DNA from 2 places in the Paenibacillus sp. FSL P2-0136 genome. Region 1 is predicted to be linked to the other one. Evidence: predicted binding sites of a transcription regulator. Region 1 holds the regulator's gene; the other holds the start of a gene.

Evidence for each region. The regulator NrdR, encoded in region 1, represses ribonucleotide reductase genes. The targets are predictions, from matches to a motif close to AACACNATATATNGTGTT.
Region 2: the regulator NrdR is predicted to act here: its motif matches at 2,787-2,804, upstream of nrdI (class Ib ribonucleoside-diphosphate reductase assembly flavoprotein NrdI).

What each region holds. Positions count from the first base shown of each region.
Region 1 is NZ_CP150244.1:2,078,650-2,093,923, forward strand. Features, by position in the region: gene pstB (phosphate ABC transporter ATP-binding protein PstB) at 1-111, shown strand, start outside; gene phoU (phosphate signaling complex protein PhoU) at 192-851, shown strand; gene polA (DNA polymerase I) at 1,000-3,672, shown strand; gene mutM (DNA-formamidopyrimidine glycosylase) at 3,724-4,566, shown strand; gene ytaF (sporulation membrane protein YtaF) at 4,745-5,446, shown strand; gene coaE (dephospho-CoA kinase) at 5,456-6,052, shown strand; gene NYE26_RS08635 (lytic transglycosylase domain-containing protein) at 6,052-6,615, shown strand; gene NYE26_RS08640 (alpha/beta-type small acid-soluble spore protein) at 6,715-6,933, opposite strand; gene nrdR (transcriptional regulator NrdR) at 7,099-7,572, shown strand; tRNA gene NYE26_RS08650 (tRNA-Ala) at 7,825-7,900, shown strand; tRNA gene NYE26_RS08655 (tRNA-Lys) at 7,910-7,982, shown strand; gene NYE26_RS08660 (transcriptional regulator) at 8,463-9,110, opposite strand; gene NYE26_RS08665 (hypothetical protein) at 9,400-9,555, shown strand; gene NYE26_RS08670 (hypothetical protein) at 9,578-10,051, shown strand; gene NYE26_RS08675 (TetR/AcrR family transcriptional regulator) at 10,266-10,859, shown strand; gene NYE26_RS08680 (hypothetical protein) at 10,899-11,351, shown strand; gene NYE26_RS08685 (LysR family transcriptional regulator) at 11,348-12,229, opposite strand; gene NYE26_RS08690 (tautomerase family protein) at 12,340-12,726, shown strand; gene NYE26_RS08695 (carboxymuconolactone decarboxylase family protein) at 12,756-13,082, shown strand; gene NYE26_RS08700 (Ig-like domain-containing protein) at 13,407-15,274, shown strand, end outside.
Region 2 is NZ_CP150244.1:5,367,697-5,382,970, reverse strand. Features, by position in the region: gene nrdF (class 1b ribonucleoside-diphosphate reductase subunit beta) at 1-219, opposite strand, end outside; gene nrdE (class 1b ribonucleoside-diphosphate reductase subunit alpha) at 256-2,340, opposite strand; gene nrdI (class Ib ribonucleoside-diphosphate reductase assembly flavoprotein NrdI) at 2,327-2,686, opposite strand; gene NYE26_RS22840 (sigma-70 family RNA polymerase sigma factor) at 3,303-3,839, shown strand; gene NYE26_RS22835 (hypothetical protein) at 3,836-4,981, shown strand; gene NYE26_RS22830 (LacI family DNA-binding transcriptional regulator) at 5,174-6,199, shown strand; gene NYE26_RS22825 (sugar kinase) at 6,575-7,528, opposite strand; gene NYE26_RS22820 (bifunctional 2-keto-4-hydroxyglutarate aldolase/2-keto-3-deoxy-6-phosphogluconate aldolase) at 7,938-8,579, shown strand; gene NYE26_RS22815 (hypothetical protein) at 8,748-9,008, shown strand; gene NYE26_RS22810 (sigma-70 family RNA polymerase sigma factor) at 9,299-9,850, shown strand; gene NYE26_RS22805 (zf-HC2 domain-containing protein) at 9,847-11,103, shown strand; gene holA (DNA polymerase III subunit delta) at 11,416-12,435, shown strand; gene rpsT (30S ribosomal protein S20) at 12,617-12,889, opposite strand; gene gpr (GPR endopeptidase) at 13,070-14,080, shown strand; gene NYE26_RS22785 (stage II sporulation protein P) at 14,275-15,274, shown strand, end outside.

The DNA of each region.
Region 1 (15,274 bases):
ACAGTATTTTTCCTGAACGGTGTTATTGTGGAGGCTGCGGACACGGAGCTGCTGTTCTCGAACCCTAAGGATTCCCGCACAGAAGACTATATTTCCGGCCGCTTCGGCTAAGAATGGCTGATTCGTAAGTCTTAGGTTCACTCTTGTTCACCCGATATGACCAAATGTTTGTGAGGAGGATCACTTTCGATATGATTCGCAGAAAAGAATTCGATAAAGATCTGGAAGAACTGCGCTCTCTGCTGCAGCAGATGGGCGAGCATGTAACGGATGCCCTGGATGGTGCGATATTGGCCCTGCAGACCCTTGATACGGTACGGGCTCAGGAGATTGTCAAAGCCGACCTGCGGCTGAACGCCATGGAAGACCGGATTATGGAGATCGGCTCGCGGCTGATCATCACCCAGCAGCCGGTGGCGAAGGACCTGCGGCGCATTATTGTAGCCTTCAAAATCTCCAGCGATCTGGAACGTATGGGCGATCTGGCACTGGATGTAGCCAAGGTAACGATGCGCATCCAGGGACAGCAGCTGATTAAGCCGCTCGTGGATATTCCGCGCATGGCTGAGCTTGTTACGATCATGACCACGGAGGCTATTCAGTCTTATCTGGACGAGAATACGGATCTGGCCTACAAAATGGCGCAGGATGACGATCAGGTCGATGGACTGTACAGCGCGATGATTAACGAACTGTATACTTATATGGTTCAGAAGCCTGAGACAGTGAATCAGGCGATGCTGCTCACACTGGTTGGCCGTTACATTGAGCGGATTGCCGATCATGCCACGAATATTGGCGAGAGTGTAGTGTATCTGGTTACAGGTAAACGTCCGGATTTGAACCAATAACAGTATAGACTGCCAGAGGCAAGCCTTCATTCCGGGGGCTTGTTTTTTATTTGGCATAAAGCGGCGATTCGTGGCAGAGCCATTTCGTCTTGGTGCGGAGCATATGTTACTATGTAAGGAGAAAGCAAGAAAAAGGCGAGGTGCTAGTGTGGACAAGCTGATACTCATTGATGGAAATAATATCATTTACCGGGCGTTCTTCGCCATGCCGCCGCTGACGAATACAGCGGGACAGCAGACGAATGCGGTATACGGTTTCACGACGATGCTGCTGCGTCTGCTGGAGGAGCATAAACCGACACATATGATTGTGGCCTTCGACGCGGGGAAGATTACCTTCCGGCATGAAGGCTATGAGGAGTATAAAGGCGGGCGCCAGAAGACCCCGCCGGAGCTGTCCGAGCAGTTCCCGCTGCTCAAGGAGCTGCTGAAGGGTCTGGGGGTTCCGCAATTCGAGATTGCAGGCTACGAGGCTGACGATATTATCGGCACCATCTCCAGGGAAGCGGATGCCGCCGGCCGTCAGGTGATGATTGTGTCCGGGGATAAGGATATGCTGCAGCTGGCTTCCGAGCATACCACCATAGCGCTGGTGCGCAAGGGAGTTACGGAAGTGGAACTTTACGGACCTAAGCAGATCCGTGACAAATATGATCTCACCCCAGAGCAGATCATTGATCTGAAGGGGCTGATGGGCGATGCCAGCGACAATATTCCCGGGGTGCCGGGAGTCGGGGAGAAGACAGCGCTTAAGCTGCTCCAGCAGTTCGGATCGGTGGAGGGCGTGCTGGCCGGAACCGGTGAGCTGAAGGGCAAGATGAAAGAGAAGCTGGAGGAGCACGCGGACAGCGCCGTCATGAGCAAAAAGTTGGCGACGATCTACCGCGAGGTTCCGCTTGAGCATACGTGGGAGGATATGGTCTTCAGCGGGATTAACACGGACACGGCTGGGCCTGCGCTCGCCAAGCTGGAATTCCGCTCGCTGCTGGAGCGCCTGTCGCTGAGCGCCTATTCACATGCGGCGGACGGCAGCCTGACGGGTTCCCCTGTGATGGAAGCCGAAGAGCTTAATATTACAATTGTTGACGAAGACGGAATAAGCGAGCTGGTTCAGGCACTGCCGGGCATCTCCGCCCTGCATGTGGAATCTAACGGGGAGAACCCGCACCGTGCCGAAGTGATCGGTCTGGGGCTGTCTTCGCCGGAGCAGCATTACTTTGTGCCTTTTGCCCTGCTGAAGAGTAAGGCGGCAGCACCCCTGCGGGACTGGCTCGGTGACGGGCAGGCGCCGAAGAGCGGGTATGATCTGCACCGTGCCGATTTGGCGCTGCATTGGCAGGGGATTGCTTTTGCCGGAGCCGCTAACGATGTTCAGCTGGCCGCCTACCTGCTGGACCCGACCGAAGCCAGCCAGAATCTGAATGACCTGACCACGAAATACGGCCTACCCCGCTTGTCGCCGGATGAGGATGTCTTCGGCAAAGGGGCCAAATATAGAATTCCTGAGCTTAAGATTCTCGGTGAGCATGTCGCCCGTAAGAGTGCGACCGTGCTTGGCATTGTACAGAAGCAGCAGGAGGAGCTGGACAAGACGGACATGACCGGTCTGTTCCAGGACCTGGAGATGCCGCTGTCGCGGATTCTCGCCGATATGGAGAAGCAGGGCATTGCTGTTAACAAGGATGATCTCGTCCAGCTCGGCAGGGAATTTGAAGCCCAGATCTCCCGGCTGGTCAGTGAGATCTACTCCGCTTGCGGAACCGAATTCAATCTTAATTCTCCGAAGCAGCTGGGCGAGGTTCTGTTCGTGAAGCTGGGTCTGCCGGTCGTGAAGAAGACGAAGACCGGGTATTCGACGGATGCCGAGGTACTGGAAAAGCTTGCGCCTTATCATGACGCTGTGCGCCTGATTCTGCAATACCGTACCATTGCCAAGCTGCAATCCACGTATGTGGAAGGCCTGATGAAGGAAATCTCGCCGGAGACCGGCAAGGTACACACCTTTTACCGGCAAACGATTGCGGCCACGGGCCGGCTCAGCAGCCAGTTCCCGAACCTGCAGAACATTCCAATCCGGCTCGAAGAGGGCCGCAAGATCCGTAAGGTGTTCGTGCCCTCCGAGCCGGGCTGGTCGATTCTGGCGGCGGATTACTCGCAGATCGAGCTGCGTGTGCTGGCGCATATCTCAGGTGATGAGCGGATGAAGGAAGCTTTTGTCGAGGATATGGATATTCATACTAAGACCGCCATGGATGTATTCGGCGTTCCTGCCGAGAGTGTGGACAGCAATATGCGCCGCTCCGCCAAAGCAGTTAACTTCGGGATTGTGTACGGCATCAGCGATTACGGGCTGTCTCAGAACCTGAACATTCCGCGTAAGGAAGCGGCCCGGTTCATTGAGCAGTATTTCGAGGTGTTCCAAGGTGTGCGCCGTTACATGGATGATATCGTAGTCGAGGCCCGTAAGCAGGGGTATGTGACTACGCTGCTGGAGCGGCGCCGTTATCTGCCGGAGATCAATGCGAAGAACTTCAATCTTCGGTCCTTCGCAGAACGTACGGCGATGAATACGCCGATTCAGGGAACCGCTGCGGATATTATCAAGCTGGCCATGGTTCATATGGACAAGGCGCTGCATGAGCGCGGCCTGAAGAGCCGGATGCTGCTCCAGGTACACGATGAGTTAGTATTCGAGGTGCCGGAGGAGGAGCTGGAGCAGATGAAGCAGCTGCTGCCCGAGGTGATGGCCGGAGCGCTGCAGCTGTCTGTTCCGCTGAAGGCAGAGGTAAGTTATGGCAGCAACTGGTACGAAGCGAAATAGGCTCCCCGCACATGGCAGATATCCGGTATAATGGAGTGGAGGTGAGCCATGATGCCGGAATTGCCGGAAGTCGAAACAGTCAGAAGAACACTTAATGAGTTAATTACAGGCAAGCAGATAGAGCATGTCACCGTCCGGCTGCCGCGGATCATTCAGCGCCCGGATGATATTCAGGCCTTTGCCCATATGCTGGCAGGCCATACAGTGGTAACGGTTGAGCGCAGAGGCAAGTTCCTGCGTTTCGTATTTGACGGGCTGGTGATGGTCTCCCATCTGCGGATGGAGGGCCGTTACGGGGTGTACCGTGAGGGCGAGCTGCTGGACAAGCATACGCATGTTATTTTCCATTTCACAGATGGGACGGAGCTGCGTTATACGGATGTGCGCCAGTTCGGGACGATGCATCTGTTCCAGCCGGGAGAGGATCTGCAGCTGAAGCCGCTGAACAAGCTGGGGCAGGAGCCGCTGGATGCCGATTTCACGCTGGAACGGTTCAAGGAGATTGTCGTTAAGCGGAGCACCAAGATCAAGCCGCTACTGCTCAATCAGGAATATATAGTAGGTATCGGCAATATTTATGTAGATGAGTCCCTGCACCGTGCAGGCATCCACCCGGAGGAGACCGCGAAGTCCCTCTCGGAGGATCAGCTGGCCAGACTGCATCATGCTATTGTCGCAACACTGACGGAAGCAGTGAATGCCGGAGGCTCCTCCGTGAAGTCATATGTCAACGGCCAGGGGGAGAGCGGGAGCTACCAGGATCAGCACAAGATCTACGGACGCAAGGATCAGCCGTGTGCCACCTGCGGCACGCTGATTGAGAAGAGTGTGGTCGGCGGACGGGGAACGCATTATTGTCCCAGCTGCCAGCCGGTACCTGTACTGATTCTGTAATATTTATTTAGAGTCAGCGCCGCATTTACAGCCCGTTTCCAGGCTAGTTACATCTGAGTTATAACCGTTATGTATAAAGGCAGGCACTTCCTGCCCGTCCCGCCCATATAATGTGTGAAGATTGCTGATTATGGCGAATCGGAGCTCCGGCTCCGGTTCTTCACGGGAGGGATTGCGGGTGCTTAGCCCATTGTTGTCACTGCTGTTGCTTGCGTTTGCGCTTAGTCTGGATGGATTTGGTGTAGGCATTACATATGGACTGCGTAAAATGAAAATTCCCCTGCTCTCCATTATCATTATCTCGCTCTGTTCAGGGGTCGTCATTTATGGTTCTATGCAGGTCGGCGTGCTGCTGGCAAAGGTAGTCTCCCCGAATGCCGCTTCCAGTGTCGGAGCGGTTATTCTCGTCTTAATGGGCTGCTGGTCCCTGTTCCAGATGCTGACACAGAAGGAGAAGGAGCAGGAAGAGGCTGCGCCCGGGCAGGAGATCAGGAGGGAGACGGCTGCTGCCGCACAGAGTGCTGAGGCAGAGCTGAAGCCGGCTGTATTCTCGCTGGAGCTTCGCCATCTGGGCGTGGTTATACAGATTCTCCGCACGCCTTCTTCCGCCGATATGGATGCCTCGGGGAGCATCTCCTCCATGGAAGCTATGATCCTGGGGATCGCGTTGTCGCTGGATGCCTTCGGTGCCGGCCTTGGTGCGGCACTGCTCGGATTCAGCCCGTGGTCCACCTCGCTGATGATCGCTGTATTCAGCGGGACCTTTTTGCTGATGGGAATGAAGACAGGACTGAGATTATCAGGCAGCTACTGGATGAAGCATGCCGCTGCGCTGCCCGCGATATTATTAATTGTAATGGGTATAATGAAGTTATTATGAGGTGAGTACATGATTATAGGCTTAACCGGAGGCATCGCTTCGGGAAAAAGCACCGTGTCTGCACTGTTTGTCCGCAAGGGAGCTGCACTGGTGGATGCCGATGTCATCGCCAGAGAGGTGATGCTCCCCGGGCACCCGGTGCTGGCGGCGGCGGTGGAGGCTTTTGGAGACCGCATTCTGCTGCCTGACGGTTCGCTGGACCGGGCAGGTCTTGGCGAGATTGTCTTCCGGGACCCGGAGGCGCTCAAGACACTGAATAACCTGACCCATCCGGCAATACGCAGGGAGATCAAGGACAGGATGTATACGCTTGAACAGGAGAATCCGCACCGGCTGGTCATTGTGGACATTCCGCTGCTCTACGAATCAGAGCTGGATTCCTTGTTTGATCAGATTATTGTGGTCTATGTTCCGAGGAGGGTGCAGCTAGCCCGCCTCATGGAGCGCAGCGGAATGAAGCTGGAACAGGCTGAGGACCGGCTGAGGTCCCAGATAGATATTGAACTGAAGCGCAGGAAAGCGAATTATGTGATCGACAATAGCGGTGATCCTGAATCTGCCGAGCTTCAGGTTGGACGTCTGTGGGACAGGCTGGGCCTGATATGATGAAGTGGCTGCGCAAAAAAAGAGTCCTGCTGCTGCTGTTCATAGGCTTCACCGCGATCCTGTTTCTTGGCTCCAACTGGATGTCATGGTTTTATCCCATTTATTATAAAGCAGAGATCCGCCAGCACAGCCAGACGTATGAGATGGACCCATTCCTGGTGGCGTCCATCATCCGTGTGGAGACCAATTATAAGACCGGCCGCGAATCCAAAAAAGGCGCACTGGGGCTCATGCAGCTCATGCCGGATACCGCCAAGTGGGCGCTCGAAAAGGCCAAGCTCCCCGAAGTGTCGCTGGAGCGGCTGAAGGAAGAGCCCTCCTCCAATATTGAACTGGGCACCTGGTATTTGTCTACGCTGTCCAAGCAGTTCGACGGCAACCGTATAGCGGTCATAGCCGCCTATAATGCCGGACCTGGTAAGGTGCAGAGCTGGTTGGATGAAGGGCAATGGGACGGAACAGAAGCCTCTGTGAAGGACATTCCGTTCGGTGAGACCCGTCACTACGTACAGCGTGTAATTTATTATTATGATCAATACACCGAGCTCTATAGTGAGTTCTAGGGTGCTTGTTACTTCTGCTGCTGTTATGTAAAAAGAAGCATCAAACGGCCGGAGGCCGTTCGATACTTCTTAGGCAAGCTTATGTCGTGTGAGCAGGTATTATTTGTACTGACCTGCCAGTTGCTGTTCAGCCAGGGTTACAAGACGTTTAGTGATGTAACCACCGATCGAACCGTTTTCGTAAGAAGTTTTATTGCCTTGGTATCCGTCTGGGGAGAGGGTGATACCTAGTTCCTGGGCAACTTCATATTTCAGTTGTTCCAAGGCACCGCGTGAGTTTGGAGCTACCAGGTTATTGGAGTTGTTATTTTGGCTCATTGCTGTTCACCTCCTATCGGTTGGTAACTGTATTATGTGCCGGACATGTCAGATTCATAACAACAAATAAACGGTGTTTTCTGGAAATTAAATGATGCCCGCATAGCCCTTGTGTATCAAGGGACGGGGCCTGACCATTCTAATGATGAGGAAGTGAAGAAGCTTATGAAATGTCCTTACTGCGACCACACCAATACCAAGGTCCTGGACTCGCGCCCGGCCAACGAGAATAAGTCCATTCGCCGCAGGCGGGAATGCGAGCTGTGCAGCCGCCGTTTCACCACCTTCGAGATGATTGAAGAGACCCCCCTGATTGTGATCAAAAAAGGCGGCAGCCGTGAAGAGTTCAGCCGTGACAAAATCCTCCGCGGCCTGATCCGTGCCTGCGAGAAGCGTCCGGTCCCTGTAGAGCGCCTGGAGGTCATCGTATCTGAGGTGGAGAAAAGCCTGCGCGGCATCGCTCTCGCCGAGATCGAGAGCCGCCAGATCGGCGAGCTGGTCATGGAGCAGCTCTACCCTGTCGACGAGGTAGCCTACGTCCGCTTCGCGTCCGTGTACCGCCAGTTCAAGGACATTAACATGTTCATGAAGGAACTGAAGGGACTGCTGTCCAAGACTGAGGAGCTGGACGGGCTGTAAGCTTTGCCGTTTAGAAGTGAAGGATTCGATTGGGGTAGTGGGGCTGGCCTTGAGGTTGAGAGGTCAGCTCCCGGGTGGAGCGTCTTGTATCAAAATTAATTTCGGAAAAGTGTTGACACTGAAAGCAGATTTCTGTATTATATAGAAGTCGCCTACGAAACACATTGATGAATAAGCGACTTGAGCTTCTCGCTCAGATCAGATTTTAGAATACATAATGTAATTCTAAATTGGAAAAATTGTAAAAAATATGGGGCCATAGCTCAGCTGGGAGAGCGCATCGCTGGCAGCGATGAGGTCAGGGGTTCGATCCCCCTTGGCTCCACCAATTTCATACGGACTCTTAGCTCAGTTGGTAGAGCAGTAGACTCTTAATCTATTTGTCCAGGGTTCGAGCCCCTGAGAGTCCATCACATGAAGAACGGCAGAGATGCCGTTCTTTTGCTGTTTCAGGGGATACGGATGATTAAGTGGGGGAATAAGCAAGAGTTGAGGTCTATTCCCGAACCGTGAACCCCCGAACCGTGAACCCCCGAACCCCGGACCCCGGACCCCAACTGCGAAATATGGTTTCCATCGATATCCTTCGGTTCAAAATGTGTCTAAAGGACTGCTACGGACCCCACAGCCCTTATGTTCTTTATTCAGCATAATTAAAAGGGCTAACGGACCATATCGCGCTTATTGCTTTTTCACCATCCATATATGAGATGAAATCTAGTAAATAGCGCCATCTGAGTCCGTAAGCTTGGGAAAATTGTGCTTTTTGTAGAAATAGGTGCGCCTCGGTCCGTTACAGCTGATTGATACCTCTACTTCTCACGCTCACAGCCACGGAATTCAAGTGTTTTTACCATATCAGCTTTATAATTCATGCTCCTAAACATACGTTAAACTCTAAGCTGATATGTCCGATAACGCTGCTGTCCTCCGGCCACATCCAGTAACTGTTGTTCGACCAAATGATGCAGAATTCGTCTGGAGTGCCTATCCGTTACCCTGAGATGCTTAGCAAGCTCGAAAGGTGTGAATGCCCTGAGCAGACGTCTTGCGTAACGAAGGGTCTCCGCTTCCAGCCAAGTTAATGTGGAAGAAACATCCGTCGCAATGAATTTGCCGATAAAAGACAACACCAACTGTTGACATTGCTTGGGTTCTTCGATAATCGAAGGATAAGCAATAGGAAGAAAAGTCCAACTATCAAGGGCCAGTAAGCAATGCCGGCGGCATAGATCCTTGAAGCGTCTGACATCCAGATCTCTGGCGTGAGGTCCATAGCCTTGAATCCCAATCCCGCCTTTTGCATCTCCAGGTATATAAGCCAAGTCCAGATAGCGGTACCCGTTATTGAAATCACGCACTTCCCATTCTGGAAACAAATGATCGAAATTACCGATTGCCGGAAACCATACCTTGCGGAGAAATTCAACTGTTCCGTGTCCTAATCCTTTGCTAAGTAGCTCCTTGCGCCTGTGGTTGCTCTCATTCTTCAGATTGCTAACTAACCATTCCTCGTACTGCTGCTCAAATCGCGGCATCCGTACTCCTCCTCGAACGCTCAACTTAGCGTTTATTTTTCCCGCAAAAAAGCCGCCTCAATACTCAACCCTCTCCAAGAATCTAACTCGGAAGGGGCAGAGCATTACAAGCGGCGTGTGCTTCACAACCTATGTTTCTTATTATAGCGCTACAAATCCAGGAATCAATAAGTAGTTACAGAGGTTCTAATCGTGCAGTATACTATAGAGGATTTATATTTTTGTTTTCTTTTATTTATTGTTTGCATGTATATTATCCTTAAATCCTCATAGGAGGCTGAAATCAAACATGCTTGTGCCAAAAAGAATGGATAAACAAACAACTAGTGAGCTAGCTGAAGATGACTATTCAATTGACGATATTCTGGAATCTGAAGGTATACTGACGCCTAATGAAGCAAAAAAACTGTACAATGAGGTTCGGAGAATGCGTGAGGAAGAATGAATTGATAAAAGGGGAGAGTCCGATGACCATGAATGAACAAGCCAGATTATTCAAAGTAACCTTAAGCGACTGGAACGGTGCGGTGCGTGGTCGGCCTACCCGGAAGATTGCAATTTCTGCAAAGGCGTCGCTGTACGATCTTGCGGCAGTTACGATTGAATCTTTTGATTTTGATCTGGATCATGCCTTTGGATTCTATGATAATCTCAAAAACTGGACACGCTCTGAGGAAGGCTATGAATCATTTGCTGATGTGGGGGCGGGGGATAGGTTTCCTGGAGTGCAAAAAGCGAAAATCAGTAAAGTTTTTCATACCCCCAAACAAAAGATGCTGCTCCTATTCGATTATGGCGATGAGTGGAGAATGATTGTTCAATATCTGGGAGAGACTGAAGTGAAGCCGGGACAAAAACTGCCTATGGTCACGGAGATCGAGGGAGAGGCACCGGATCAATATAGCGGTTTTGATGAAGATGAAGAGGATGAAGAGGTATAACTGGATATACGATCCAAATCGGACAGGTATTAAAATCACGGGTGCGGGAGCCGGAGAAATGATGGAGGAATTAATCCACGTTATCCGAAACATTCCGAACCTTTTTTTATTTACACACTAATTTACAAACCAACGGTCGGTATGTATAATCAACAGTAATCATATTTTAAATTAACCCAATCTTAACTATGTAAGGCAGAAGAGGAGAATAGCAATGAAGAACGCAGACCGGCGGAAGCAGACCATCCGGCAGTTGTTGGATGCAACGAAGGAATTGCTGCGGGACAAGAGCTGTCATGCCATCACCTTAAAGGATATTATGGAGCAATCGCAATTATCTAAGGGTGCGATATTCCATTATGTAAAGAGTAAGGATGAGATTTTTGCCTGGGTGCTGGAGGAGCGTCTTGACGCTGTGAATGATCGTTTTGAGGAGGAAGTAAGAGGCAGCATTGATAAAAGCTTCGACGGGCCGATGCATGCCATCGCCAGAAGTCTTGCCGGATTGGAAGACAGCCATGAAGCGACTAACAAGGTGCTTCTATACCTGCTGGGCAAGGAGAATGAACCGGCGGTAGCGGAGGTGCTTGAGCATTTTCATGAGCGGTCGGTGTCGGTCTCCAGGCAGTGGATTATCACGGGGCAAAAGTACGGGGTGATTAAAGAAACGGTGAACCCTGATGAGACGGCGGAGCTGTTCGTTCTGCTGTCATTAGGTCTGCGTGTGCGGGCGTCCCTGCGCGCCTCTTCCGGGACCCTTTCTGCGAAAGAAATATCCGGTTTTATGGCTGGTATTCTGAAGAATTGAGATGAAGCAATATGAAGTAACAAGAAGGGGTGAGGTCAAATGGTTCCTTTTATAGCGCTTATCGTATCCTTTTTACTGTTCCGGGGAATAGGTCTACTAGGCTTGACGTATTGGAATGACTGGCAAACCGCCCTTCAGTGGGCTGTAGCTGTGATGCTGCTTCTCGGAGCTTCTGCCCACTGGGGACGGCGGCGCTCCGATTTGGTAAGAATGGTGCCGCCTTTTTTTCCGCAGAAAGAATGGATCGTGACGGTTACCGGGATGCTTGAAATTGCCGGAGCTATCGGCATCCTGTTGCCCGCTTTCTCAGCAGCTGCTTCTGTGTGTCTGATTTTACTTCTTATTGCCATGCTCCCCGCCAATATCTATGCAGCACGCATGAATATGACAATCGGGGGCAAGCCTGTGCCGAAATTAGCGGTCCGCGTAGGGATTCAGCTCATTTTTATCACTGCAGTGCTGCTCGCATCCCCGCTGCTCTTCCTGCCTTAACTGTGAATAGACTCCAGCTCCTCTTTTACAAATTGCATCAAAAGCTTCTTGGATGAGGAGAGATACTCATCGTTGCGTGATTGCAGCAGGCCTACGGGAATGGAGGCTTCCTTCAGCGTGACCTGGAGTCTCACCACATTCGGCGGTAACGGCGTAGATTCGAGGACGGCTCCTATAGAAGCGATCATCTGGACGAAGCCCGCAATGGCAGAGATTTGACTTACGGTATGCAGAAAGGGAGTTTCGGTGTACCGGGAGAACTGCTTCGATAATTGGGAATGATATAGACAGGTAGCTCCCCCGGCAATGATTGGATAACCAAGCAATTCCTCGAAAGCGATCTCATCTTTTGCGGCCAAAGGGTGGTTGTTCCCTGCGATAAAAGATATCCGCTCCTGATACAAGGGTTCGAAGTGATAGGAAGATAGGTCAACAGGCTCTCCACAGATGGCAAAATCCAATTGATTCTGAAGCAGGGCATGTGAGAGCGAAGCGGTGTTACCGATCACAAAATGGCAGGATACATTAGGCTTATGCTCCATGAACCGCAGCAGTGACTTTGGTAGTATCTGCTCTGTCAATGATTCCAGCCCTCCTATCCTGAGCGTTCCGATCTCCTCTTTTTGCAGAGCTTTTGCCTGGTCCGCAACATAGTTCCAATGTCGGATCAGACTGTCGATCTCAGCGGCAAATATTCGCCCCGAAGCTGTAAGCTCAGAATCCCAGCCCCGTTTGAACAGCTTGATGCCCACTTCCTTCTCCAGACGTTGAACCTGATTGGTGATTGTGGATTGTGCGTAGTTCAGTTTGGCGGCTGCTTTAGAGAAGTTTCCTTCTTGCAGGACGGTTTGAAATGTAGTTAGTTCTTTTAGGTCCATTAGCAGATATCTCCATCGGATAATTTGAATTTATGTATCATTTAATTCAATTATACAGAATAAGAGGCGGGGAGTACAATGAAGTTACACTAGTAAAGGAGTGAAATAACATGCCTTTTGTCAGAGTCAGTTACTTGGAGAACAAATACGATGACCAACAGCTGCCTATCATTAGCCGCGAAATTATGAGTGCTCTAAGGGAATATTTTAACGTGCCGCAAGATGATTTCTTTCAGGTATTTCATGCCCATAAAGCTAGCGGATTTTATTACAGTCCGAATTACTTAAACATAGAGCGGAGTGATGGGTTGCTCTTTATTCAAATTACGCTGAAATCCGGGAGAAGCAAGGAGCAGAAAAAGGGCTTTTACAGCAAGCTGGCCGAAATGTTGTCGAGCACCCTGGGCATCAGGAAAGAAGACGTCTTCGTCGTGCTGGTCGATACAGAATTCGAGGACTGGACGTTTGGCAATGGCATCGCACAGATGATTGAATGAATGTTCATATAAGGAAGAGAGGTATTGGAATGAAGCATCGGAGAATTGCATCGAATGCTCTTGAAGCATTTGGAGACATTGCTCCTTCGTTCGCCCGCTATTCGGAGGAGGTGCTCTTTGGGGAGGTATGGAGAAGGGAACAATTATCGCTTCGGGAACGCAGTCTCCTGACGATATCGGCCCTGGTTGCCGGTGGACTTACCGAGCAGTTGCCCTTTCATATCCGTCTGGCCCTGGAGAACGGTCTATCCGAAGAAGAATTGATCGAGGCAATGACTCACCTCGCCTTTTATGGAGGTTGGCCGCGTGCCGCATCGGCGATACAGGTTGCCAAGGGGATTTTCGAGGAAATATAACCACAATTGCGCATGTGAGCGAAAGCTCCGTGCGCTTTTTTGGGTTTAGACAATTTTTTTGATAAGAGGTTAGAAAATCGCTGTTTTTTCATTTTTTTTAGAGCTATACCCCAATTAGGTCCTGATGAATCGGTTTTTGTCGAGAATTGTTAAGAGTTTGTTTAGAGCTGTCTGATAGAATGGGCGCAGAAATGAAATTTTCTAAGGGGGCAGATGCTAGACTCCAGCAGAACTTGCAATATAGCGCACAGGATGAATGAACAAGGGGGAACGATACATTTGTTTAAGGGTAAGGGATTGAAAAAATATTTCTCGTTGTTACTCGTGATCAGCTTGGTTTGGACCGGAGCCTTTCCGGTATATGCGGGTTCAACGGACAATGGTGAGGCAAGCTGGGACAATGTTGGTCCGCTGCCAGACGGCATCAACGTAAACGGAGTTGCTATAGGCTCAGATACTTTAGTTGCAGTGGGGGAAGCAGGAAGTATTGTTACCGCAAGCAGCCCTTCGACATGGGCTGTTCGTGATTCTGATGTAACCGAGGATTTAAATAGTATTATTTATAAGGGCGCAGGCGGCGAATTCGTTGCAGTCGGTGACAATGGGATCCTCCTAACGTCAACAGATGGCGTGTCCTGGACACCCTCCGATGGCTCCGCCGGTTTTAACTGGAATGGAGTCAGCTACGGCGATGGAACATTAGTTCTAGTCGGCGATTCAGGAATGATTATGATCAAAAATGACAATCGCCCTGACTGGGAGATCGTATTCTCAGCCACTAATGAGAATCTGAACGCTGTGGCTTACGGTAACGGTAAGTTTGTAGCGGTGGGTGATAACGGTACAGTGGTAATGTCCAAAGATGGATCTGATTGGACCAAGGTGACAAGTAAAACAACCAACAAATTGAACGGAATCACCTTTGGCGGCGGAATGTTCGTAGCGGTTGGTGCGTCTGGAACTATTATTACTTCTCCGGAAAGTTCGAAAGGCGCAGCAAAGGTCCTTGAGTCGAAAGTGAACCTGAATGGAATAACTTTCGGAAACAGCGTATTTATGGCCGCAGGAGATAGCGGGAAAGTGTTCTCCACTAGTGATCTGGGGCAGACATGGAAGCCTGAGACTTCAAACGCAACTGCTAATCTTAACGGCATTGTATTTTATCAAGTTCTTAATCAATTTATTGCAGCGGGTGATTCCGGAGAGATCATTATGTCTTATGTCATTCCTAACATCCCGCGGGTCCTCAGTCTGACTCCAGGGAATGATGAGACCGATGTAGAAGTAAATGCAAATCTGGAGATCATGTTTAATCAGCCGGTAGAGGCGGGAACTGAAAATATTTATATTTTCAAGGCTGCGGATACATCTACCCCGGTTGAAACCATCCCGGCGGATGACGCCAGCAGAGTAACAGTAAATCCAGCTACCAATACGGTAACGATTAATCCGGGTAAGGATTTTGATGCAGGGGCTAAATATGCCATTACAGTTGACGAGAATGCTTTCACTAACGGTGCAAGCGGAAATGCAGCAATCGCAGCGGCTGAGTGGAGTTTCACGACAGTTGCCGGACCAGGAGATACGGAAGCTCCGACTGTAAGTGATTATTTTCCTGTGCCAGGGGCGGTAGGAGTAGCCATTGACACAAATCTGACGCTCACTTTCAGTGAGGATGTAACGACAGATAGCGGCAACATTGTGATTTATGACAGTATGGACGAAGGAAACCTAATGGTAATTCCGGTTAACTCAGAGAATGTCACGGTTAAGGATAACGTGGTAACCATTGTTCCGTATGATGATTTTAAGTACAGTACTACGTACTTTGTAAACATCGATGAAGGAGCTTTCAAAGATCTAGCAGACAACGCTAACTCTTATGCAGGTATTTCGGACAAGGACACCTGGCAGTTCACAACAGAAGAAGCACCTGATACTACACCGCCGGTGGTGAGTGGTTTTTCTCCTAAAGATGGAGCAACGAATGAAGAGATTGGCACCAACCTTACTCTTACCTTTAATGAGGATGTACAGAAGGGTGAAGGCCAAATTAAGATAATCAACAGCACGAACAGCGAAGTTCCTCCTGTGACGATCCCTGTTGGTTCTGATGAAGTAATCGTTGACGGCAAAGTTGTAACGATTAACCCCGAGGCTGATCTGGATTATGGTGCAAGCTATTATGTCCA
Region 2 (15,274 bases), 3.3 Mb from region 1:
CATCCCTACACCGCCCTGGATCGTATCCAGCAGGGTCAGTCCGCCCAGCACCTTCATATAAGAGTCCTTTTCAATCTCACTCAGCGTGAGCCAGGACATTTTGTCATCGGATAATGGAATTTCGTCGTCGGTCCAGAACTGCATAATATTCTGGTTCCAGAACATCAGCGAGAAATCGTCGTCGGGACGGTTCCAGTTCACGGCTTGGATTGCGCTCATAATCGTATATTCTCCCTTTCTGTACCTGTGCCCCTCTTAGATGGAGCAGGCCAGGCATTCCTCGACAGACAATTTGTTGGTCCGGGTGTAGTACAGGGATTTCAGCCCTTTGTGCGCCGCATACAGGTAAGAGCGGGCCAGCTCACGGGTTGTAACATCACTGTTCACATGCAGAACCGTTGAGATACCCTGGTCGATATGAGGCTGAATCTCCGCAATCAGATCAATCACCTTGAACTGGTCCATCTGGTAGGCGGATTTATAATAGAACACATTGTCCGGACGCAGGTAAGGCATCGGATAGTAGGTGGTCGAGTTAGCATACGTGCGGGTCTCGATCTGCTCTACAATCGGCATGACGCTGGAGGTCGCATTCTGGATGTACGAGATGCTTGCGGTCGGCGCAATTGCCAGACGGTAAGCATGGTACAGGCCGTGCTTCATCACTTGGTCACGCAGCTGCTTCCAGTCCTCAGTTGTAGGAATGTAGATCCCTTCGAACAGTTCCTGTGCTTTTGTCGTAACCGGACGGTAGTCTGTAGTTATATAACGGTCGAAATACACGCCACTCGCATAGTCCGACTGCTCGAAGCCATAGAAGGTCTCGTCGGTCTCAGCGGCAATCTCCATACTTTTCTCAATCGAGTGATAGTTCATAGTCATGAAGAAGGTGCGTGCGAAATCACGGGCCTGCTCACTCTCATAAGCCACCTTGTTCTTGGCGAAATAGCCGTGCAGGTTCATTACACCCAGACCTACGGAGTGCATTTCCTTGTTCGCTTTAGCTACGCCCGGAGCGTTGGAGACAGTAGTCATATCGCTGACAGCCGTCAGTGCCAGCATGCCCTCATGTACGGATTCACGGATCTTGCCGTGCTCCATCACGTTCACGATGTTGAGGGAAGCCAGGTTGCAGCTGATATCGCGGCGGATCTCGTCCTGCTGACCGTAGTCGTTAATCTCTGAAGTCTCCTGCAACTGGAAAATCTCGGTGCACAGGTTGGACATCTTGATCTGGCCCACATTACGCAGGGCATGCGCGTTATTGGCATTACTCTTATTCATAATATACGGATAGCCCGATTCAAGCTGGATCATGGCGATCTTGGTCAGCATGTCGCGTGCGCTCATGGCGATTCTTTTCTTCACGCGCGGATCAGCAAGGAGGGTGTCATACATGACGTCCAGATCCATGTCATCCAAGTGCGTACCGTACGCCTGATAGACTGTGTAAGGAGCGAACACATGCAGCGGCTGATTGTCCTGCGCGAGCTTGTAGAAGCGGTTAGGCACGATCAGGCCGATAGACAACGTCTTCAGGCGTGTCCGTTCGTCGGCGTTAATCTTCTTGCTGTCCAGGAATTCAAGTACGTCCCAGCCAAAAATATTATAATAAGCCGCACCCGAACCCTTACGCTGGCCCATCTGGTCCGCATAGGAGAAGCCGTCTTCCATGAGCTTCAGGACAGGCATAATGCCTTTGGCCGCATCCTCTACACCCTTAATGGTCTCGCCGCGCGAGCGCAGCTTGGACAGATTGACCGCAACGCCGCCCCCGATTTTCGACAGCTGCATGCAGGTATTCAGCACATAGTTGATTGAATTGAGCGAGTCATCCATCTCCAGCAGGAAGCAGGAGACCATCTCGCCGCGGCGGCTTTTACCGGCATTGAGGAAGGTTGGTGTCGCCGGCTGCAGGCGCTGTTCCATCATCGAGCGGGCCAGTGTACGGGCAGTCTCTACGTTACCCCGTCCCAGATGCAGAGCCACTACCGCTACGCGGTCCGGATAATGCTCCAGGTACTGCTTACGGTCATTGGTTTTGACGGCATAGTCGGTATAGAACTTGGAAGCCGCCATATAGGAAGGGAAGCGGAAATTATATTCATGGGCGATCCGGTAGACATCCTCCATCTCAGCAGCGGAGTAGCGGTCGTACAGGTCCTCGTAGTAGTCATTGGCAATCATATAATCAATCTTGGCTTTCGTATCCGTGAAGGTCAGGCTACGCCGCTCCACATCCTGCATGAACTCGGCTACTGCCTCCTGGTCCTTATCCAATTGGAAAAAGCCGCTTTCGTCTCTCTTCATCAACATGTTGTTCAATTCAATATGCCGCAACCCGGTCCACCTCCTGTTTTATGCGCTGTACATCCCCGAAGGTTCCCGACAATTCAAACTTGCCGACCACCGGTACGTTGTAACGCTGTGCAATTAAGTCTGCGCTGTGCGCGTATAGCTCGCCCCAGTTTTTGTTGCCGCTCGCGGCGATGCCCTTGAGCCTGGAATGGTTTCGTTCAAGGAATGTTGACACCTTCTCTGGAATCTGTCCAAATCCGGTAGTGTATGTAACAAGCACGTAAGGCTCGTCGATCGTCATATGCTCTTCGATTTGAACCGCCGGAAGCTTCAGTTTATTAATGAATCTTCTGACGTTGCCGGTCTTGGAATCGTAAGCAATCAACATGGCTCCTAACCTCCTATAACATGTTGCCCATTCTACAGCTCTTTCTACTTGACAAATGAACTTGGGCGAAATCACTAGATTTATGGGCTTAGCTCTTATATACACTATATTTAGTAATGCTTAATCATTTTATATACCATATATTGAAAAGTCAAGAGACAGACAGACCTCTGCGGCCCCTCCAAACAGAGCTTAAAACCTCCAATCCCACGCCCCGCCTGCATTCTATTCTCTTATAATTAATTAGTATTTTTTTTAAGCAATTTGCGGGGCTGTGGAATGATGCAGACAGGGGCTCCAGGGAAGGGGAAACGGCTGTGATTTTTGAAAGCGTTTAGCCTCCGGGGGATATGAATTTCATTGCACTTTATACATTAGATGCTCCTTAAATTCAGGAGGGGAATCAGATCCGTTGTATTTTGTACACTCGATTTCAGCTAACAGGGGCTAAATGAGCAGATTCTCGAAATTCTAATGCAGGAAATACAATAGAATGGAGATTAACGGCAAATATCGGCAATTCTATTGCAGAAAGTGCAATCCGCATATTCAGTTTTACAATAACAGGGAACCATATCCGCCGGCAGGAGTCTTATTAGGTGAGAGGGGAGAGAACATGCAGAGTAAAGAACTAACGTATAGCATGACCTGTGCCTCATCGGTATCGCTTCGCGAGATGATGGAGACTTACGGACAGGATGTATGGAATTATGCTTTTTTCTTAACCCGCAGCCGGGAGCAGGCCAGCGATATCAGCCAGGAGGTATTTCTTAAGGCATACAAGAGCATCGGCAAGTACCGGGGACAGGCTACTCTAAAAACCTGGCTGCTGACCATCACACGCAATACCGCATTCAGCTTAAGGCGTAACAGCTTCTGGCGGAGGTTCGCTCCGCTGGGTAAACATGAGGACACCCGGGCCTCCCTGTCTGCGGAGAAAGAGGCCATCGGTAATCAATACGCTAACCGCATCTGGGAGATTATCATGGAGCTGCCGGACAAGTACCGGGAGGTGCTGGTACTGGATATTCAGCAGGACCTGCCGGTGGCAGAGATGTCCGCTCTGCTCGGGATCGCGCAGGGAACGGTCAAATCCCGGCTCGGACGGGCCAGAGAGAAAGTGAGAACGGCGATAAAGGAGGAAGACCTGTGAAGACAAAACAAGAGCAAGAGCAAGTGAAGGTGATGAGCGGGGAGAAGGACTGGTATAAGCAAGCCGGGCGGAACCCGCTTGCAGAGCCTGGATTCACGCCACAGCTCATGGCGCGGATTGAAGAAGCTGCGGCAGAAGGCTCATCGGGCAAAAGCGGACTACGCCGCCCGTTCGGGCGGGTGGCCGCCCTTGGGGGATTGGCAGCCATCCTGCTGCTCGTCACGCTGATCTGGCCGTTTGGCCCAGGGGACGGGCTCGATCCTGCAGGGAGGCTGGCAGCGGTCTTTAAGCCTGGCTCGGGAGCGGCTGTGGTCCAGCCTTCGGCATCTCCGAACGCAGCTTCTTCAGCGTCACCGCAATCCTACAGCCCGCCGGTTGGTTCTGCGGAGTTCGAGCTTGGCGGAATGAAGTATTACATGCCCCTGCCGATGAACAGAGACAAGACGCGCGCGCGTGCTGTTAAGACTAACGCCGGGATTGTCTGGTCGCCGCCGCCGCCGATGGTCAATTACAGCAAGCCCAAATACACCCATCCTACGGAGCCTTACACATTGTATCTGTCTCCAATAGGCCAGTCTGAGCTATCTGAAGCTACTGCTAAACGGATTTATACCTTACCGCTATATGCCGGCGGCTCGCAGCGTTATTATGAACTTACGGGGATCTGTGACGGAGGTGACTATGTAGTGCTGGGTATCGGAACGATCACCTTGGGGAAGGGCATAGGAATGACACCTGAAAAGTTATCTGTTCTGAATTTAAAATCAGCCGCAGCAGGTGAAACAGTAACCCCGCAGGAACTGCTGGATTTAAGCAGCTTAGATGACAAATATACCGTGTACAGATCTTTAATTGCTTTTGACAAATTTAACAGCGAGATGCTGCTTGTATATTATACGAAGAATGGTAATAACGGTTATGATATGCATGGTGCATTATATGATATTGCTACTGGAGCGATACAGAATATAAGCAGCAAAATCAGTATCGACGTTCAAGGCCAGCTGCAGACGGCAATTTATGAAGTGAACGGGAAGAAGCGTAGAGCGGATGTTGTCTTGCTCCTCGGCCAGCAGTGGTATTATGATTGGTTTTATCAGGAACACGGACAGCAGATTGATCCCGCTAAGACAGGGAAGTGAGCGTTCAGTGTTTGCAGCATCTAATAGAGGAATCCTGGTGAGGCTACGGGGTTCTCTTTTTCTGTCTGCTGCTTCATTCCATTCCCTATAGATAATTTACTAAAAAAAAGCTATACTTTTTGATAATATCTCTAAGTAAACGTGATTTGTGTTTACTTCTGGAGTTCGATATCGAAGAGTGGAGCGGGATCAATGAAGAAGCTGACTATTGAGGATGTGGCTAAGAAAGCGGGCGTATCGAAAAGCACAGTCTCGCAATTTTTGAATAAACGGTTCAAGTATATGAGTGAGGCGACCAAAAACCGCATTGCCGAGGTTATCGATGAGCTGAATTACCAGCCCAACGGACTTGCCCGCAGTCTCAAGCAGAACCGCACGCATATGGTTGGCATTATTGTGGCCAATATTGATTATTCGCTATCCATCCAGTGTATCCGGGCGATCGAGAATGAGCTGCAGCGCCATGGGATTCAGGTGATCATCTGTAACTCGGACGAGAATGCCGATAAGGAGAATACTTATGTGGAGACGCTGGTCGCCCGTCAGGTGGATGGCCTGATTATTTTTCCGGCGGGAGATCAGCCTGCGCCTTATACCAGATTAATTGAAGCGGAATATCCGCTGGTCTTCATGGACCGGCTGGTTGACGGGATCACGACCCAGAGCCTGCTGCTGGATAACGAGATGGCGGTGAAGACTGCTATCCGGGAGCTGACCGGCCACGGCCATGAAGCGATTGCTATTCTATCCCTACCGCTTGGCGTACATGCGATTACCCCGCGCAAGGAGCGAATGAGCGGGTACAAAAAAGCGATGGAGGAAGCGGGTCTGCCGCTGCTGGGTTCGTATATGCGAAGTGTGTCACGCGAAGACATCGCATCTGCAATGGACGAGCTGCTGCAGCTTCCCGAGCCTCCAACAGCGCTGCTTGCCGCCAATGATCTGGTGCTGGGCGAAATTCTTAAATATGCGAACCGCAATGCCATTGCGATCCCCGGCCAGTTGTCGGTCATCGGCATTGACGATGCCGAATTCGCCCGGATCTATAATCCTGATATTACAACGATCCGCCAGCCGGCTTACGAGATGGGGATGCAGGCGGCCAAGATCATGCTCTCTTTGATCAACGATGCGGACAGCGCGATGCCCATCACCTACAGGTTCCCGCCTTCCTTGCAGCAGGGGGAGTCGGTGCAGCCGCCGGTTAAGCCGGAATAGAGCAGGTCGGGGCGGCGAAAGGTCCATCGTGGTGACAACATATAGGAAATCTGCTCAGGAATCCACGGCTTTACGGACCCATGGGCCGTTATTGTGCGGAAAAGAAGGGTTTTGTAAGTTTTACGGACTCAGGAGCCGTTAAATTGCTATTTAGGGCGCTAGATGCCCGCGAAGTGCGGCTTAAAGTCATCTGAGTCCGTTAGGCTTGCTATAGTGCAGCAATTCCCCAAATAACGGCTCTCCGGTCCGTAAGTCAATAACATATACAAAAGGGTGTCCCAGCCGTCTGTCGGCTCAGGGACACCCTTTTTGCTGTGCTAATGTGTGTTCATGCTGAAGCCTGGCTCTGCCGGCAGCAGAGCACCTGCTCTTTGGCTATACGCCTGCGCTCATGAACTCCTCCAGCCGGGCACGGGTGGGAAGGCCATCCATATCGCCAGGCGACATCACGGCGAGTGCGCCGATCGCATTGCCGCGCTTCACGGCTTCTGCTACGCTGAGCTTCTCCAGCATAGCGCTGATCACCCCAACCGCGAAGCCGTCTCCGGCACCGACCGTATCGACAACCTGCTCGACCTTGAAGCCGTCCACATAACCCTCTTCACCAGCGGAGGTCTTGTAGTAAGCGCCCTCAGGACCGAGCTTAATCACTACAAGGGATACGCCGCGCTCCAGATAGTACCCGGCAATCTCCTCCGGAGTCTCAAGACCGGTGAGAATCTTGCCTTCTCCGTGTCCGGGCAGGAACCAGTCGCAGCGGGTAGCCAGATCGTTGATCGTATTAACCATAGTTTCGGTGTCTGGCCACAGGGTCGGGCGCAGATTCGGGTCCAGTGATACGGTCTTGCCGCGCTGCTTCATGAACTCCATGGCATGCAGCGAGAACTCGTGACACGAAGCCGAGAGTGCGGAAGAGATGCTGGTCACATGCAGATGGCCTGCGGAAGCGAAGTAATCTTCATCGAAGTCGGCGAGACTCAGCTTGGAGGCGGCGGAATTTTTGCGGAAATACTCCACCTTGGGATCTCCAGTGAGTACCTTGGATTTGATCAGCATGCCCGTGGAGAATTCCTTGGTCGTTGTGATGCTCGCGGTATCGATCTTCTCCTTGTTCAGCGCCGAGGTGATGAACTGGCCAAAGTTGTCTTCGCCAAGCTTGGTCACATAACCGGTCAGATGCTCCAGGCGTGATAATCCGGTGGCTACATTGCTCTCCGCACCTGCCAGCGCCTTGGAGAAGGAAGTGACCTCATGCAGGGGGCCGGCTTCATTGGCGTAGAACATAGCCATCGGCTCCCCGAAGGTGACTGCATCCAGCTGTTTATTCATGAATAGTTCCTCCTAAAAGTTTTGATAGCATACACTCCTTGCGTCTTCTTCGCAAAACTCGCTTCGGAAGCATAGCAGGGGTATAATTAGATCCTAGTTTATGGTTTGGAATAGAATATAAGTTGAAATTATCACATAAAACGGTTTTGTACAATATAGCAATGCTCATTCTGCGGGCTTATTTTGTATAGGAAACAGGGGGATACATTCGTTTGTCCTTGATACATAAGCGTTTTTGAATATTTTCGAAGGATTGATAACGCTTCCTGAATAAATATATATTGACTGTTAGCGGCAATGTTATTACTATTTTCTTAGAAGGATAAAGCCTGATGTTAGTAAAATAGATAAATTAGTTTATCTAAATTATTATTCTTATGAATATATAACCAGAGAGGAAGTAACAACCATGAAGAAAATTAAAGTATTGCAGAATATCACCTCTGTTGGCGTAGTAGCCGTTATCCGCGCGGATAATGCCGATGATGCTTATGCCATGTCGGTGGCTTGTATCGAGGGCGGACTGAACAATATCGAAGTGACCTTCACGACTCCGGGAGCCGAAGTAGCGATTAAGCGCTTGGTGGAAGAATACGGAGGCCGCGCCGTGATTGGTGCCGGTACTGTACTTGATCCGCTGACGGCAAGAATAGCTATTCTGGCTGGTTCGGAATTTGTGGTCAGCCCGTCTTTTGAAGAGGATACTGCTAAGATGTGTAATCTGTACGGCATTCCTTACATGCCGGGCTGCATGACGCTGAATGAGATGAAGGAAGCCCTGAAGCTGGGTGTGGATGTGCTGAAGCTGTTCCCTGGCAGTGCGTTCGGACCGGACTATGTCAAGGCGGTTAAGGGGCCAATGCCGCATGTCAACATTATGCCTACCGGCGGCGTGGATCTGAACAATATGGAGAAATGGATCAAGAACGGCTGCATCGCTGTCGGCATCGGCGGCAACCTGACCGCACCGGCCAAGGAAGGCCGCTATGACCAGATCACAGAGCTGGCTGCTCAGTATGTAGCGAAGTTCAAGGAGATTCAAGGCAAGTAAAATACATGTACAACAGAAATGTCTTGCCCCTATGGGGCAGGGCATTTTTTTGTTGAATGTAGATATGCCTAAATGATGGAATTGCTGCCGCTTCGGGCAATACTTATAATAGAGGCAGAGTGCAGAGGCGCCTGCGGACATTGAGAAGTATACCTGAAAGGTGATGCCATGACTGGCGACGATCTTCGCAGCAAGCTGTACCCGACACTGGTAGTGGAAGAAGCCGATTATGTGGAGATTCGAACTGCAGTCCACGGCTGCAGGGTGAGCGCGGGAGCCATCTATAAACTGTATCGTAACTATAATCATCCGCAACTTTTTGAGCAGGGGGAAGTATATGTGCTTGATGATGACTCCAGGGAGAATTATGCTGTGCTCCTGGTGTGCGCAACTACATTATATACATTAGAGGAGCCGTCTCGGTCGTAGCGTAAGTCAGGTACGGGACGGTCTGCTTCTCATGTCATTTCTGTAACTAACTTCTATAAAAAGAGTATTTGAATGATAGCAGCATCCCTTGTATGCTTAGTAGGGATTGTGGACTACAAGTAGAAACGGCTTTGCCGTCCTTTTTTAGGACGGTACCGTTTCAGCGGGAAAGATAAGGAACATTTATGCGCGAAGCATATCGTTTTTATCTTTTAAAATAATCATTACAGGCTTGCAACAAATTCGCAGTCTTGCGCGTCAGTAAGATTGCATAGAGAGGGGGAACCTTCGTGGTGGAGCAGGGACTCATCAGAGCCGCTCAAGCGGGCGATCGCGACGCTCTAATCACCCTATTGCGAGAAATTGAAGGGCATGTATATAAGACGGCCTTCTACATTCTGCATAATGAACAGGATGCTCTGGATGCCTCCCAGGAAGCGTTGATCCGGGTGTACACCAAGATCGGCTCCTATGAGGAGAAGGCGCAGTTCAAAACATGGGTTCAGCGAATAGTAACCAACATATGTATAGACAAATTCCGGAGAACGAAGCCTACCGTTTCTATCGATGAACACGAAATGGTGTTCCAGGATAAAAAACATAACGTAGAGCGCGAAGTGATGTCGGGTTATCTGGCGGAGGATATCCGCGAGGCCATCGACCAGCTTCCGGAGCATCACCGGACGGTAATCGTGCTTCGCTATTTACAGGATTTTTCTTACAACGAGATTGCAGACTGTCTGGATCTGCCTCTGAACACGGTCAAATCGTACCTGTTCCGGGCGCGGCAGCAGCTGCAGAATAGACTTCAGGAGTATCAGAAAGGTGGTGTGTCAGGATGAAGTGCGCGGAGGTGATGGAATGGATGCACCGCTATTTAGATCATGATCTCAGTCAGGAAGAAATGCTTGAAATGTTCCGTCATATCGACGATTGTCCTTCCTGCGCGGAAGTCTTGGACCGGCTGACGCTGCTCTCCCAGCAGCTGGAGCAGCTTCCGGATGTGAAGCCCCCCTTCAGTCTGGTTGACTCTATCCTGCCTCAGCTTGATCAGCTGGACCGCGGTGTCCCGGAAGAGCCTGCCGTAATGGAGCCGGAAGATCCGAAGGTTATTCCCTTCTCCCGTGCAAATAACCGGGGCAAGAAGTCCAAGGGCCCTTCACTGGCTGCGCGGACAGGCATTGGTGCTGCGGCGGCAGCGGTGATTCTGCTCATCGCCGTATTCAATATGCCGAAGAGTCTGCCAGGCGCAGACTTGGATATGTCATCTAAGCTAATGAGCGGCGGAGCGGCGAACTCCAGCATGAGTACGGAGAGCAGTGCAGACGCCCCGCAGGCGGACGGACAGAATAACAGCGGCAGCAGCAGTGATCTTAATAAGATGGACCAGGCCACGCCTAGTGAATCTGCAGACGTTAATTTGAAATCTGCACCGCCTGCTCCCAGTGAGGGTGCTGATCAACCAGCCGCAGCCGGCGGTGGTATGGCTTCAGACAAGGTGCCTGCGGTAAGCGAAGCTCCGATCAGCAACCGCGCCGCTACTGCGCCTCCGGCGGACCGCCCCAAGAGCACCAAGAAAGCGGATAGCCGGTCGGCGGAGCCCCAAAGCACGACGTCGAGTGCGCCAACACAAGAGAATATAGCGGACGATAAGGCGGCTGCGGGGGATGAGCGGATGGCGCCGACTTCAGCCCCTACAGAAGGAGCCTTGTCACTGATGGCTGCGCAGGCCTCGTGGACTTCACCCGACGGGCAGCATATGGCTGAGATGACTGGCCAGCATGTTGTAATCTATAGCTTAACCGCAGAAGGAGAAGAACAACAACGGACAGTATTAACTTCGCTTCCTTTGGAGGGGAACTGGGTCTCCGGTGTGTGGTCGGAAGACGGCACCCAGTTCACTTATGTGCTACAGCTTGAGGACGGTACGCAGACGACGAAGGTATACACGGTTCCGGCAGAGAGCGCAACACCTGCTCCATCCGCTTCTCCGGCTCCTGCCAACTCTTCAGCGCCTACCGCTTCTCCGGCGGCGTCTGCTTCACCGGTCACCAGCCCGGCTATTACCCCGGACGCGGCAACGTCCGATAAATAACCGGAACGTTCTTCCGGCCTGCGGAATATGCTAAGGCAAGAGGACATGAATTACAGGCTATGCGAGTATCATCGGTATGACCGGCGGCCGGGAGAGTTTCTAGAGCTGCTCCCTCCGTCGTTTATATAGATGCGCCGCTGAAACGGAGTAACTTTGGCCCTGGCTGCCGAGGTTGCTCCGTTTTGGCTTGCGCCCCGGTCAGGACAAAGTGATAATGGTGATACCTATGTTTTCAGCCGTTTTTTTGTTAAAATGTACGAATGTATGTGTCTGATACGGACCAGGCAAGTAAATGAAAAAGGAAGTGGCGGGATGGATGCCAAAACGGCGGCCAAAGACATCAAGCAAGGAAAGGTCTCTCCGCTGTACCTGCTGTACGGCAGTGAGAAGTTCCGGATGAATGAATTCGCGGCCATGCTGGAGGAACACCTGATCCCCAAAGAAGACCGCGATTTCGCCGTGATCCCGTTCGATCTCTCCGAAACTCCGGTTCAGGCGGTCATTGAAGAGGCGGAGACGGTTCCGTTCATGGTAGAACGCAAGCTCCTGCTGGTGCGGGATGCGGCTCTGTTCACGGCAGGCAAGGAGAAGGCGAAGCTGGAACATAACGTGGAGATGCTGAGCGAATATATGCAGCACCCTGCCGAGTTCAGTGTGATTGTATTTATGGTGAACGGCGACAAGCTGGATGAACGTAAAAAAATCGTCAAAAGCATCAAGACCGCCGGCACCGTGCTGGCCTTCAATCCCCTGGGTGCGGAGGAGCTGCTGCGCTGGGTGGAGAAGGGCTTCCGCGAACGCGGCTGCTCCCTTGCGCCGGGGACAGCGGAGGTTCTGATTGCAAGCAGCGGAACCGGACTCCAGGGTCTGTCTGCAGAGATGGACAAGCTGTGTCTGTTCGCCGGTACTGGCGGGCGGGTGGATGCGGCAGCGGTGGAGAGTCTGGTCCACCGGGGGACGGAGCAGAACATCTTCACACTGGTGGAGGATATCGCGAATCTGCGCCTGGACAAGGCACTGAATACGCTCTATGAGCTGCTCAAGCAGCGGGAGGAGCCGATCAAGATCGCTTCGCTGATTGCCCGGCAGTTCAGAATCATCCTGCAGGTCAAGGATCTGTCAGCCCTTAGCTATTCGCAGGGACAGATTGCCTCCCAGCTCGGACTGCATCCGTATGCAGTGAAGCTTGCCGGAGAGCAGGCTCATAAGTTCGGAAGCCAGCGGCTGCGGCAGATCCTGAGTATTCTGGCGGATCTGGACTATCAGATGAAGACGGGAGCTGTCGATAAGGTGCTGGGGCTGGAGATGTTCATGCTGCGCCTTGGAGCCTGAATAGAGCGGCCTTACATGGAACGAATCAAAGAGCCTGTCCACCCGCGTGTATCATGGGATGGACAGGCTCTTTGATTGTACAGCGGTATTAATGAAGGAAGTTAACGAGCATAAAAAAACCTAACCGTATGCAGCATAGCGGTCAGGTTCTTCAGTGCTCGTTATGATTGTCGCCCTTGGCTTAGGCTTGAGCCTTGAGAGCGTTCAATTTCTTAGCCAAGCGGGATTTTTTGCGGGCAGCCGCATTTTTATGAACCAGGCCTTTAGTTACAGCCTTGTCCAGCTTTTTGGAAGCCGCTTGGAAAGCAGCCTGAGCTACTTCAACTTCCGTACCAGTCACTGCTACATCAGCAGTTTTCACAGCTGTACGAAGAGCGGACTTCTGGGAAGCGTTCAGTGCACGGCGTTTCTCGATCGTCTTGACGCGTTTTATCGCGGATTTGATATTTGGCATTGCATTCACCTCCTGAAAGACATTCGAAATCAACAAATGATTCACAACTTAAAATAGTTTAGCATGAAGGGTAGCAAAAAGCAAGATAAAAAGCTTTGTAATTCCCTTAGAGCGGTTTGTATAAACGGAGGCTTTCTCTCGCACACTATCAGCAATATGCAAAAGGAGGCTGAACTAAGAATGGAACTGGATCTTCAGCTGTATTCGGTACGTACGGACTTGGCGGTGGAAGCGAAGGAAATGGCAGAGCGGCACGCCAATACGCCGATCCCGGGTGTCAATGAGGAAGTGGAAGAAGCGGACGGTATCAAGGTCACGAGACTTGCTGTAGCAGATCTTGCCGGTTCTCAGGCGATTGGACGGGCTATCGGCAATTACGTGACCCTGGAGGTGCCTGGGCTGCGCGGAGGGGACACCGGGCTGCAGCAGAAGGTCTCCACAGTGTTTGCCCGGGAATTCGAGCACTTTCTGGATAAAATCGGCATTGACCGCGATTCCAAGGTCCTTATCGTAGGCTTGGGCAACTGGAATGTGACGCCCGACTCGCTCGGCCCGCTGGTCGTTGAGAATGCGCTGATTACCCGCCAGTTCTATGAGCTGGTGCCCGACCAGATTTCGCCCGGGTACCGGAATGTCAGTGCTATTGCTCCCGGAGTGCTCGGCCTGACGGGGATTGAATCCAGCGAAGTGGTACAGGGGATTGTGGACCGCACCAGCCCGGATGTCATTATAGCTATTGATGCGCTGGCCTCCCGTTCACTGGAGAGAATCAATACCACCATCCAGATTGCGGACATCGGCATTCATCCCGGCTCAGGGATCGGGAACAAGCGCAGAGGGCTGACCAAAGAGGTGCTGGGCGTGCCCTGCATCGCCATCGGCGTCCCGACGGTCTGCTATGCTTCCACCATTGTCAACAATGTGCTGGAAATGATGCGGACCCATTTCGGGCAGATGGCGGACGGCGGTGCTCACACCAAAGAAATTATGGGTCTCCTTGACGATATATCTGAGCAGGAGCGTCTCGCCCTGGTGAAGGAAGTGCTTGAGCCGCTGGGACATGACCTGATTGTGACCCCCAAAGAGATCGATGAATTCATTGAAGAGATCGCCAACATTGTGGCAAGCGGACTGAATGCTGCACTCCATGAAGCGGTAGATCCGGGCAATGTCGGAGCTTACACTCACTGATCTGTCACTTATCACCTCGCCCGCACCGTCTGCTATAACGCAGAACTGGTGGCGGGCTTTTTGCAATGCTGCCGCTTCACTTCTCTATCTATTGCTCCCTGCTATCTCTCATTCTGTGGTTCTAGCACAACCCTTCCGCTCATAGATTTGGAGTATGAGAGATTACAGAGGGCTTAGAGGAGGACATAACAATCATGAACAGAAAATGGTTTCAGCTATGGAATATAGGGCGGCTGCGCGGACGGCTGATGGATATTCTGTCGCTGGGAAGGACGATGCTGCTGCTGGCCGGAGGTTCGCTTGTGTTGTTCATGCTGCTTGGAGCTGGCGGATTGGCCGGGCAGAAGCTGAATTCTTCGCCCATTCCTTCCATGAAAGGTCTGGCGGCTTCGCTCTCCAGTGGATTCTTCATGGAGCTGCTGGGCATGGAGGTCCCCCATCTGCCGAAGGGCGAGGAGCCTTCAGCCTTCTCCGGGGACAAGGTGACCTCCTTCGTATTCCGGCTGCTTACCAGTGTTGATCCTGGTGATCCCAAGAGTCTGGTCTCCCGTGAGATGCCCGGACTTGCTGCCGATGATCCCTTCCTGCTGCGGCAAGGCTCAGGGGGAAGTACAGGAGCACCGGCCGATTATCATCCGGGGGGCGATGAACTGGCCACCGGGGAAGATCCCGGAGCAGGGAGCGATCCTGGAGCCCCGCCGGATTCAGGGAACGGTACTGAGACTGATAATGGCCATGACAGCCCGGGGGAAGGCGTGGTAGAGCCCGAGGCTTCGCCTGTCCCTGACCCGTCCGGTACAGAACCTGACGAGGGCTACTCCGGAAGCGGAGATGCGGAGAATGGCACAGGAGATACTTCGGTCAAGCGTATTCTCGTTTATCATTCCCATCCCCGGGAGGCCTATAATCCGCTGCTTGGCGCACAGAGCGACAACCCCAGCTCGGCAGTCCCTTCCAAGAATGTCATGCTGGTAGGCTCCTATATTGCCAAGAGGCTGGAAGAGCGGGGGATCGGAACTGTCCATGCCCAGGAGGACTATGCTACAGAGGTACCGGGCTACAACTGGAACTTCTCTTATAAATATTCACGTATGACTGTGAAATCGGCCATGGCCTCCAATCAGAATATGAGTGAGCTGATTGACATTCACCGTGATTCGCAGCGGCACGGCAAAACAACAGCCTTGATTAACG